DNA from 4 places in the Bradyrhizobium sp. SZCCHNGR1005 genome. Region 3 is predicted to be linked to each of the others. Evidence: predicted binding sites of a transcription regulator. Region 3 holds the regulator's gene; each other region holds the start of a gene.
The links. The regulator PhoB, encoded in region 3, activates phosphate uptake and scavenging genes when phosphate is short. The targets are predictions, from matches to a motif close to TGTCATNNANCTGTCAT.
Positions count from the first base shown of each region.

Region 1: the regulator PhoB is predicted to act here: its motif matches at 1,228-1,244, upstream of QXZ85_RS17960 (DUF47 domain-containing protein).
Region 2: the regulator PhoB is predicted to act here: its motif matches at 1,037-1,053, upstream of ugpB (sn-glycerol-3-phosphate ABC transporter substrate-binding protein UgpB).
Region 4: the regulator PhoB is predicted to act here: its motif matches at 923-939, upstream of QXZ85_RS13850 (BtaA family protein).

Region 1 is NZ_JAUEZC010000004.1:52,080-54,281, reverse strand. It holds gene QXZ85_RS17965 (anion permease) at 1-533, opposite strand, end outside; gene QXZ85_RS17960 (DUF47 domain-containing protein) at 543-1,187, opposite strand; gene QXZ85_RS17955 (branched-chain amino acid ABC transporter permease) at 1,326-2,202, opposite strand, start outside.
Region 2 is NZ_JAUEZC010000002.1:674,702-676,903, forward strand. It holds gene ugpB (sn-glycerol-3-phosphate ABC transporter substrate-binding protein UgpB) at 1-982, opposite strand, end outside; gene QXZ85_RS09215 (CaiB/BaiF CoA-transferase family protein) at 1,175-2,202, opposite strand, start outside.
Region 3 is NZ_JAUEZC010000006.1:49,015-51,216, reverse strand. It holds gene QXZ85_RS23950 (GcrA family cell cycle regulator) at 1-513, shown strand; gene phoB (phosphate regulon transcriptional regulator PhoB) at 780-1,484, opposite strand; gene phoU (phosphate signaling complex protein PhoU) at 1,500-2,202, opposite strand, start outside.
Region 4 is NZ_JAUEZC010000003.1:338,381-340,582, reverse strand. It holds gene QXZ85_RS13855 (YbhN family protein) at 1-878, shown strand, start outside; gene QXZ85_RS13850 (BtaA family protein) at 993-2,201, shown strand.

The DNA of each region.
Region 1 (2,202 bases), on a different contig from region 3:
AGGATGCGAAAGGCCCGGTCCACCGCAAACGGCGTGGAGCGCACCGAAGCCCAGGAGACGATCGCGACCAGGATCATGGCCAGGACCAGCCCGAGCAGCGGGGACAGCACGATCGCAAGCACCGTCTTCGACAGCCCGCTCCACACGGTCGCCGACAGACCCGCCTTGGCCACCCCTGCCCCGACCAGGCCCCCGATCAAGGCGTGGGAGCTGGACGATGGAATGCCGGCCGCCCAGGTGATCAGGTTCCAGGCGATGGCGCCGAGCAGCGCGGCGAAGATCACCTGCGCGTCGACGACCGAAGGTTCGATGATGCCGGTGCCGATGGTCTGGGCGACATGCAGACCGAACACCCCGAAGGCAATGAAGTTGAAAAAGGCCGCCCAGAACACCGCATATTGCGGCCGCAGCACCCGCGTCGACACGATCGTCGCGATGGAGTTGGCGGCGTCATGCAGCCCGTTCAGGAAATCGAAGGCGAGCGCGACCGCGATCAACCCGACCAGGAGCGGAAGACCGAGAGGAGCATCCACGACGGCGCCCTACACCTGTTCGATCATGATCGAATTGATCTCATTGGCGACGTCGTCGAAACGGTCGGCGACCTTCTCCAGGTGGTCGTAGATCTCGGCGCCGATGATGAAGTCCATGGTGTTGGCGTGGCGGTGCTTGAGGAACAGCTCCTTCAGCCCGATGTCGTGGAGATCGTCGACGCGGCCCTCGAGCTTGGTCATCTCTTCGGTGATGGCGGTGATCATCGGCACGTTCTGGCCGATCGCCCGCAGCAGCGGCAAAGCCCGGCCGGTCAGATTGGCGCATTCGACCAGGAGCCCGCCCATCTCGCGCATGGTCGGCTCGAACTCCTTGACCTCGAACATCATGACCGCCTTGGCGGTCTGCTGCATCTGATCGATCGCGTCGTCCATCGAGGTGATCAGACTCTTGATATCTCCGCGATCGAACGGCGTGATGAAGGTCCGGCGAACAGCCGTCAGCACCTCGCGGGTGACGTTGTCGGCCTCGTTCTCGAACTGGTTGACCCGTTGGCAGTGCATAAGGATGTCATCGCCACCCTTCAGCATGTCCTGCAGCGCCAGTGCCCCCTCGATCACCACCTTGTTGTGGCGAGCGAACAGGTCGAAAAAGCGCTCCTCCTTGGGGAGGACGGCGCGAAACAAGTGCAGCATAAGACGAGATCCATCGATCGGAAACGGGCCGAGGGCGGCCCGTCACAAATCTGTCATAACGCGGATCGCGTTCCGATAGAAGCGGAAGCCTCGTCGTCCACCGCTTTCTTGGGCAAAAAATTGCTGCAATATCAACGGCTAGAGCGAGCGCCGAAACAAATGGGCGATCTCGCCGACCACGCCGCGGCGGAAGGTCAGCACACAGGCGACGAAGATCACGCCCTGGATCACTGTCACCCACTGGCCGAACCCGGCCAGATATTGCTGCATGGCGATGATCACGAAGGCGCCGACGACCGGTCCGAACACCGTCCCCAGACCACCGACCAGGGTCATCAGCACGATCTCGCCCGACATCGACCAGTGCACGTCGGTCAGCGAGGCGTTCTGCGCCACGAACACTTTCAGCGCGCCGGCAAAGCCTGCGATCGTCCCCGACAGGATGAAGGCCAGCAGCTTGTACTGGTCGGTCTTGTAACCGAGGGAGATGGCCCGCTGCTCGTTTTCCCGGATCGACTTCAGCACCTCGCCGAAGGGCGAGTTGATGGTCCGGAAGATCAGCAGAAAGCCGGCGAGAAAGCCCACCAGCACGACATAGTACAGGACCGTCGACTTCGACAGATCGAAGATGCCGAACAGGTGCCCCTGCGGGATGCCCTGGATGCCGTCTTCGCCATGGGTGAACGGCGTCTGCAGATAGATGAAATAGAGCAACTGCGACAGCGCCAGCGTGATCATCGAGAAATAGATGCCCTGGCGCCGGATCGAGATATAGCCGGTGACGACCGAAAGCGCGAAGGCTCCCGCGACGCCGACCAGGATGCCGAGCTCCGGCGGCAAGCCCCACACTTTCAAGGCGTGCGCGCTGCAATAGCCGGCCGTGCCCAGGAACATCGCGTGGCCAAATGACAGCAGGCCGCCATAGCCGATCAAGAGGTTGAAGGCGCAGGCGAGCAGCGCAAAGCACAGCGCCTGCATCACGAAGAAGGGATAGATCCCGGTCCACGGCACCAGC
Region 2 (2,202 bases), on a different contig from region 3:
TGGCGATGCCCTTGTACTCTTCCTTCGACTTGCCGCCCATCACCCACAGCGAAGCGCCGCCGATGATCGAGTTCTGCGGTGCGCCCTTCGCTTCCGGGAAATACGGCATCGCGACCGCCGTGTAGTTGAACTTGGCGTTCGCCTTCACGTTCGGATAGAACGCCGACGACGTCATGAACATCGCGCATTCGCCCGAGGTGAAGCGGCCTTCGCCGGTGTTGGTGCGACCGGAATAGTCGAAGCTCTTGTCCTTCTGCAGCTCGACCAGGTTCTCGAGCAGCTTGGTTTCCAGCGGCGAGTTGAACTCGAGCACGGTGTCGAAGCCGTCAAGCCCGTTGGCCTTGGTGCCGATCGGCAGGTTGTGCCAGGCGTTGAACTGTTCGATCAGCGCCCAAGTCACCCAGCCCGTGGAGAAACCGCAGGTCGGATTGCCGGCTGCATGCAGCTTCTTGGCGTCTTCGAAGACGTCCGGCCAAGTCTTCGGAGGAGCATCGATGCCGGCCTTCTTCAATGCGTCGAGATTGACCCACATCACCATGCTCGACGAGTTGAAGGGGAACGACAGCATGTCCCCCTTCGAGGTCGAATAATAACCGGTGATCGCCGGCAGATAGGAATTCGGGTCGAACGGTTCGCCCTCCTCCTTCATCAGTTCGGACACCGGCTTGATGGCGCCCTTGGCAGCCATCATGGTCGCGGTGCCGACCTCGAATACCTGCATGATGCCCGGCGCGTTGCCGGCGCGGAACGCGGCGATGCCGGCGTTCAGCGTGTCGGCGTAGCTGCCCTTGAAGCTCGGAACGATCTTGTAGTCGCTCTGCGAGGCGTTGAAGTCGCTGGCGAGCTTGTTCACGACGTCATTGTTCGGGCCGGTCATGGCGTGCCACCACTGGATCTCGGTCACCGCATGCGCGGGCGAGGCGGCGGCAAAGGCCATCATGGCCAGGACCGAAGTCGCGGCGCTAAATTGTCGAACTGACATCAAAAGTACCTCCCATGGGGCGTCATCAACGTTCGTGGCCGTTAGCAGCGGCGGATGACGGTTCAATGAAAGATGTATAGACGGCCGCAGTTGCTGGGGAAAGCACGCCCCACCGCGCCGGTAAAGCGCGCGAACTCCCCCTACATTTGTTGCGGCCGCCCGCCCACGTGGAGCTGAACCGGCGGCTCGCGTTCAGCGCTTGCGTTCGATGCAGACAGCGCCGCTGTCGACCAGGGCCTTGATGGCTTCGTCCGAATAGCCGAACTCGCCCAGCACCTCGCCTGCGTGCTGGCTGAACTTCGGCGGGGTCGAGCGCAGGCTCGGCTTGGTGCGGCCGAGCCGGATCGGTGAGGCAACACCCTTGTACCAGTCCTTCTCGATGACATCGCCGCGATGCAGCGTATGTGCGTTGGTCAGGGCCTGGTCGATCTTCTGCACCGGACCTGCCGGCAGGCCGGCTCCGAGCAGCCGGTCGCAGAGAGGTTCGGCCTCGAACTGGCTGAAGACCGCGGCGAGTTCTGTCCGTAGCGCCGCGCGGTTTGCGACGCGGTCGCGGTTGCGGGCAAAGCGTGGATCGGTGCCGAGCTCCGGCCGGCCGATCTCCTTGCAGAGCTTACGGAACGTGCCGTCATTGCCGACGCCGATGAAGATGTCGTCGGTCTTGGTCGGGAAGATCGCGTAAGGCACGAGGTTCGGATGTTCGTTGCCCGTCAGTGATGGCGGCTTGCCGTGCATGAAGTAGTTCGCCGTATGCGGATGCATGATGGCGAGTCCGGTCTCGTACAGCGTGACTTCGAGGAATTGCCCGAGGCCGGAGCGGTGCCGCTCCGACAGCGCCATCAGGATGCCGATCGCGGCATAGAGCCCGGTGGTGATGTCGACCAGCGGCACGCCGATCCGCATCGGCCCGCTTTCGGGCGAGCCGGTCGCTGCGATCATGCCGGTCATGGCCTGGATGATCGCGTCGTAGCCGGGATTGCCGCCGCGGGGGCCATCGGCACCGAAGCCGCAGATCCGGCAATGCACCAGCTGGGGGAATTTCTCGCGCAGGGCATCGCTGCCGATGCCCCATTTTTCCAGCGTGCCCGGCTTGAAGTTTTCGATCAGCACGTCGGCCGTTTCGAGCATCTTCATCAGCACCGCGCGGCCGCCTTCGGCGGCGAGGTCGAGGCCGATCGAGCGCTTGTTGCGGTTGATGCCGACGAAATAGGCCGCGTCCT
Region 3 (2,202 bases):
ATGACGGTATTGACCTGGTCAGACGATCGCGTCGAGCAGTTGAAAAAGCTCTGGGAGGCCGGACTGTCGGCCAGCCAGATCGCAGCGGAGCTCGGAAATGTGACGCGCAACGCCGTGATCGGCAAGGTCCACAGGCTCGGCCTCTCCGGCCGTGCCAAGAGCCCTGCCGCCGCCGCTCCGCGTCAGCGCAAGGCCCGCCCCGCTCAGCCGATGATGCGGGTGGCCCGCCCGGTGGCGCGCGGCAACACCGCGCTCGCCCAGGTGTTCGAGGTCGAGACGGAGCCCGATCCGATCACCTTCGACAATGTGGTGCCGATGAACCAGCGGCTGTCGCTGCTCGAGCTCCGCGAAGGCACCTGCCACTGGCCGGTCGGCGATCCCGCCAGCGCGGACTTCTTCTTCTGCGGCGGCAAGGCGCTGAACGGCCTGCCCTATTGCGCGCAGCATTCGCGCATCGCCTATCAGCCCGCGGCCGATCGCCGTCGTCACCCCGGCAAGAGCCCGGCACGCTGATCTGTTGCGCATCTTGGACGCGCTGTTAGCTCAGCCATCAGCTGTCGTCCCCGCGAACGCGGGGACCCATAACCACCGGCGGGCGTGGTTATGATGGATGTTAGCTACAGCTGCAGCTCTATCATCAGCATTTGCGGTTATGGGTACCGGCGTTCGCCGGGATGACGGCGGCGCACGTTGCAAGCGCGCTTGTCATGACAAAAAAGGCGGAGCCGAAGCTCCGCCTTTGATCGGGTGCTGTTTGTCGCTGCGCGATCGCCCTCAGCTCACGATTCCGCCTTCGCAAAGCGGTCGTCGAGCGCATAGCCCGCGCCACGCACGGTGCGGATCGGATCCTGTTCGCGTCCCGGATTGAGCAGCTTGCGCAAGCGTCCGATGTGCACGTCCACCGTACGCTCGTCGATGTAGATGTCGCGGCCCCAGACGCTGTCGAGCAGCTGCTCGCGGCTGAACACGCGGCCCGGATGTTCCAGGAAGAACTCGAGCAGCCGATATTCGGTCGGCCCGAGATCGATCGGCCGGCCGGAGCGGGCGACGCGGCGCTTCTCGCGATCGAGCTCGATGTCGCCATAGGCGAGCACGGTGGCGAGCCGTTCGGGGCTCGCGCGACGGAGCAGACCCTTCACGCGGGCCAACAGCTCGGGCACCGAGAACGGCTTGACGATGTAATCGTCCGCCCCGGTGGCGAGCCCGCGGACCCGCTCGCTCTCCTCACCGCGCGCCGTCAGCATGATGATCGGCAGCTGCTTGGTCTCGGGCCGGGCGCGCAGGCGCCGGCACAGCTCGATGCCGGACAGCCCCGGCAGCATCCAGTCCAGCACCACGAGATCGGGCACCCGTTCCTTCAGTCGCGTGTCGGCGTCGTCGCCGCGCGCAACCGTCTCGACCTCGTAACCTTCGGTCTCGAGATTGTAGCGCAGCAGCGTCGTCAGCGCTTCCTCGTCTTCCACAACCAGAATGCGCGCACTCATCGCTCAGCTTCTCTCTCAGTTTCCGGGGGCGGTGGCCGCGAAGGACGTCATGTCGCCCTTCGGACGCTTGTCGATCATCGGCTGGCCTTCGATCATGTAGAACACGGTTTCCGCGATGTTGGTCGCATGATCGCCGATCCGTTCGATGTTCTTGGCGCAGAACATCAGGTGAATGCAGAACGAGATGTTGCGGGGATCTTCCATCATGTAGGTGAGCAGCTCGCGGAACAGCGAGGTGCAGATGGCGTCGACCTCCTCGTCGCCCTTCCACACCGTCATCGCCGCCGGCAGATCGTGGGCGGCATAGGCGTCGAGCACCGACTTGACCTGCGACTGCACCAGGTCGGTCATGTGCTCCAAACCGCGGATCAGCTTCAAGGGATGGAAATCGCTCTCCAGCGCGGCGACGCGCTTGCCGATGTTCTTGGCGAGGTCGCCGATCCGCTCGAGGTCGGTCGCAACCCGCATCGCGCCGACGATCTCGCGCAGGTCCACCGCCATCGGCTGCCGGCGGGCGATGGTGAGCACCGCGCGCTCCTCGATCAGCCGCTGCAGACTGTCGATCTCGGCGTCCGTCTGGATCACCCGCTCGCCGAGCGCGACGTCGCGCCGCACCAGCGCGTCGACGGAATCCACGATCAGCCGCTCGGCCAAGCCGCCCATCTCCGCGACCAGCCGCGTCAGCTCCTGCAGGTCGCTGTCAAACGCCTTGACGGTA
Region 4 (2,202 bases), on a different contig from region 3:
CCCGCGCCGTCAAGAAGCTGGATATAGCCCACGCGCTGACGATCGCTGAGAATACGGACATCCGGCTGATCGCACTGGCCCTGGCGCTCATCATCTTGTCCTACGCGAGCCTGACGCTTTACGACCTGCTCGCGCTTCGCACGATCGGCCGAGGTGATATTCCGTTCCGTATGGCGGCACTTGCAAGCTTTACGAGCTATCCGATCGCCCATGGTATTGGGGCCGTCGCTTTGATCGCTCCCGTCATCCGCTATCGAATCTATTCCCGCTACAAGCTTGGTGCGATCGACATCGCGAATATCAGCTTTCTGACCGGCCTCACTTTCTGGCTCGGCAATCTGACGGCCCTGGGACTCAGCCTGATGATCGATCCCGATGCCTTCGGCTGGGTTGAGTATTGGCCGCCGGCGTTGAATCGGTTGGTCGCAGCAGCATTGCTCGCCGGAGTGTTTGGCTTCGTGGTTTGGAGCTGGCCTGGACGGCGCAGCAAGCGCTGGCCGGTAAGGCTTCCGTCCGGGCCCCTGGTCCTGCTGCAGATCCTGATAGGCCTGTTTGATTTGAGCACCGCCGCGCTCGCCATGTACGTCTTGATCCCGGCGGAGCTCGATATCGAGGTCTCGCGGTTGATGGCCGTGTTCATCGCGGCCACGTTACTGGGCTTCGCCAGTCATGCGCCGGCCGGCATCGGGATGTTCGATGCGACAATTCTGCTCGGCCTCGGAAGTGACGATAAGGATCCCGTGCTTGCGGTGCTGCTGATCTTCCGGATTCTTTACCATTTATTGCCGTTTGTGATCGCACTGGCATTGTTCGGCAGTGTGGAGGGGTGGCGAACCTTGCGCCGCGGTCGTCGCACTGTCTTGAGATCGGACGATTGATCGCGTTTTCTGCGCGACTTTTTCAAGACGTGCGTACGAAAGGATGTAGTCCGTCTGTCGCATAACTGCATTGCGTCCGCGCTACCATTGCCGAATCGGTGAGCCGAGGCATGGATGACGACGCAACTGATCGCCGGGACGGCACGCGGCAGCAGGCATGAGAATGCGATGACGCTCTGGAACAGGGCGCTCGCGTTCTCACTACAACGTTTGATGCACACCCAAAGCTGGGACGATCCGCAAGCGGACCTCGCGGCGTTGCAATTGCCGCTGGGGTCCACGATCGTGGCAATGTCCTCTGGCGGTTGCAACGTGCTCTCCTATCTCACCGCGCAGCCGGCGCAGATTTATGCTGTCGATCGCAATGAGGCCCAGCTCGCGCTGCTCAAATTGAGGCTTGCGGGCGTGCGTGCGTTCGCCGGCTACAACGAGTTCTGGGAATTCTTTGGTGACGCAGCCTCGCCCGCGAATGCAGCCCGCTACATCCGGAAACTACGTCCGCTCCTCGATGGGCATGCGCGGAGCTATTGGGACGGTCGCAATGTTCTCGGGCGGCAGCGATACACCTATTTCACCGACGGTCTCTACCGCCACGGACTGTTGGGTCGCGCGATCGGTTTGGCTCATCTGATTGCACGTGTTCTTGGGATTGATCTCGATGCCCTGCTGAGGGGGGCGGTGGATTCTCCGGAGCGGCTTGAAGCGATGGCGCGCCTTGATCGCCTGTTTCATTCGATGCCGCTGCGGCTCATGATGGACGTCCGGATTTTTCTGTTCGGTCTCGGTATTTCGCCGCGACAGCGGGCGCTCCTGAAAGCGGAAGCGCCGCTCGATAGCGTGCTTTACCAGCGGTTGCGGCGCTTGCTCGAGGGTAGCTCAGAGACGGCTAACTACTTTGCCTGGCAGGCGCTACGCCGCGCCTACACTGGCGCCGACGACCGCTGCCTGCCGCCATATTTGCAGCGTTGCCATTTCGCTCGGATGCGCAACGGTGTCGGCGTGATCATCCCTGTTCAAGGCAATATCGCGCAGCTTCTGGACAGCTTGCCGGCGCGTGAGGTCGACGCTGTCTTACTGTTGGATGCGCAGGACTCGATGGACGCTGACGAGATCCAGGCCTTGTGGACCTCTATAGATCGGGCGGGGAGCGAGCGCGTGCGCATCGTATTTCGCACCGCGGGCAGCGTGTCCCCTCTGGATGCCATTGGGTCCGCGGCACTCAGGAACCGATGGCATCGCGACGAAGAGCGAAGCGCGCTTGGCGCTGAACTGGACCGCTCCGGGATCTATGGCGGCTTTCATTGCTACGTCAGGCGCGTATAGG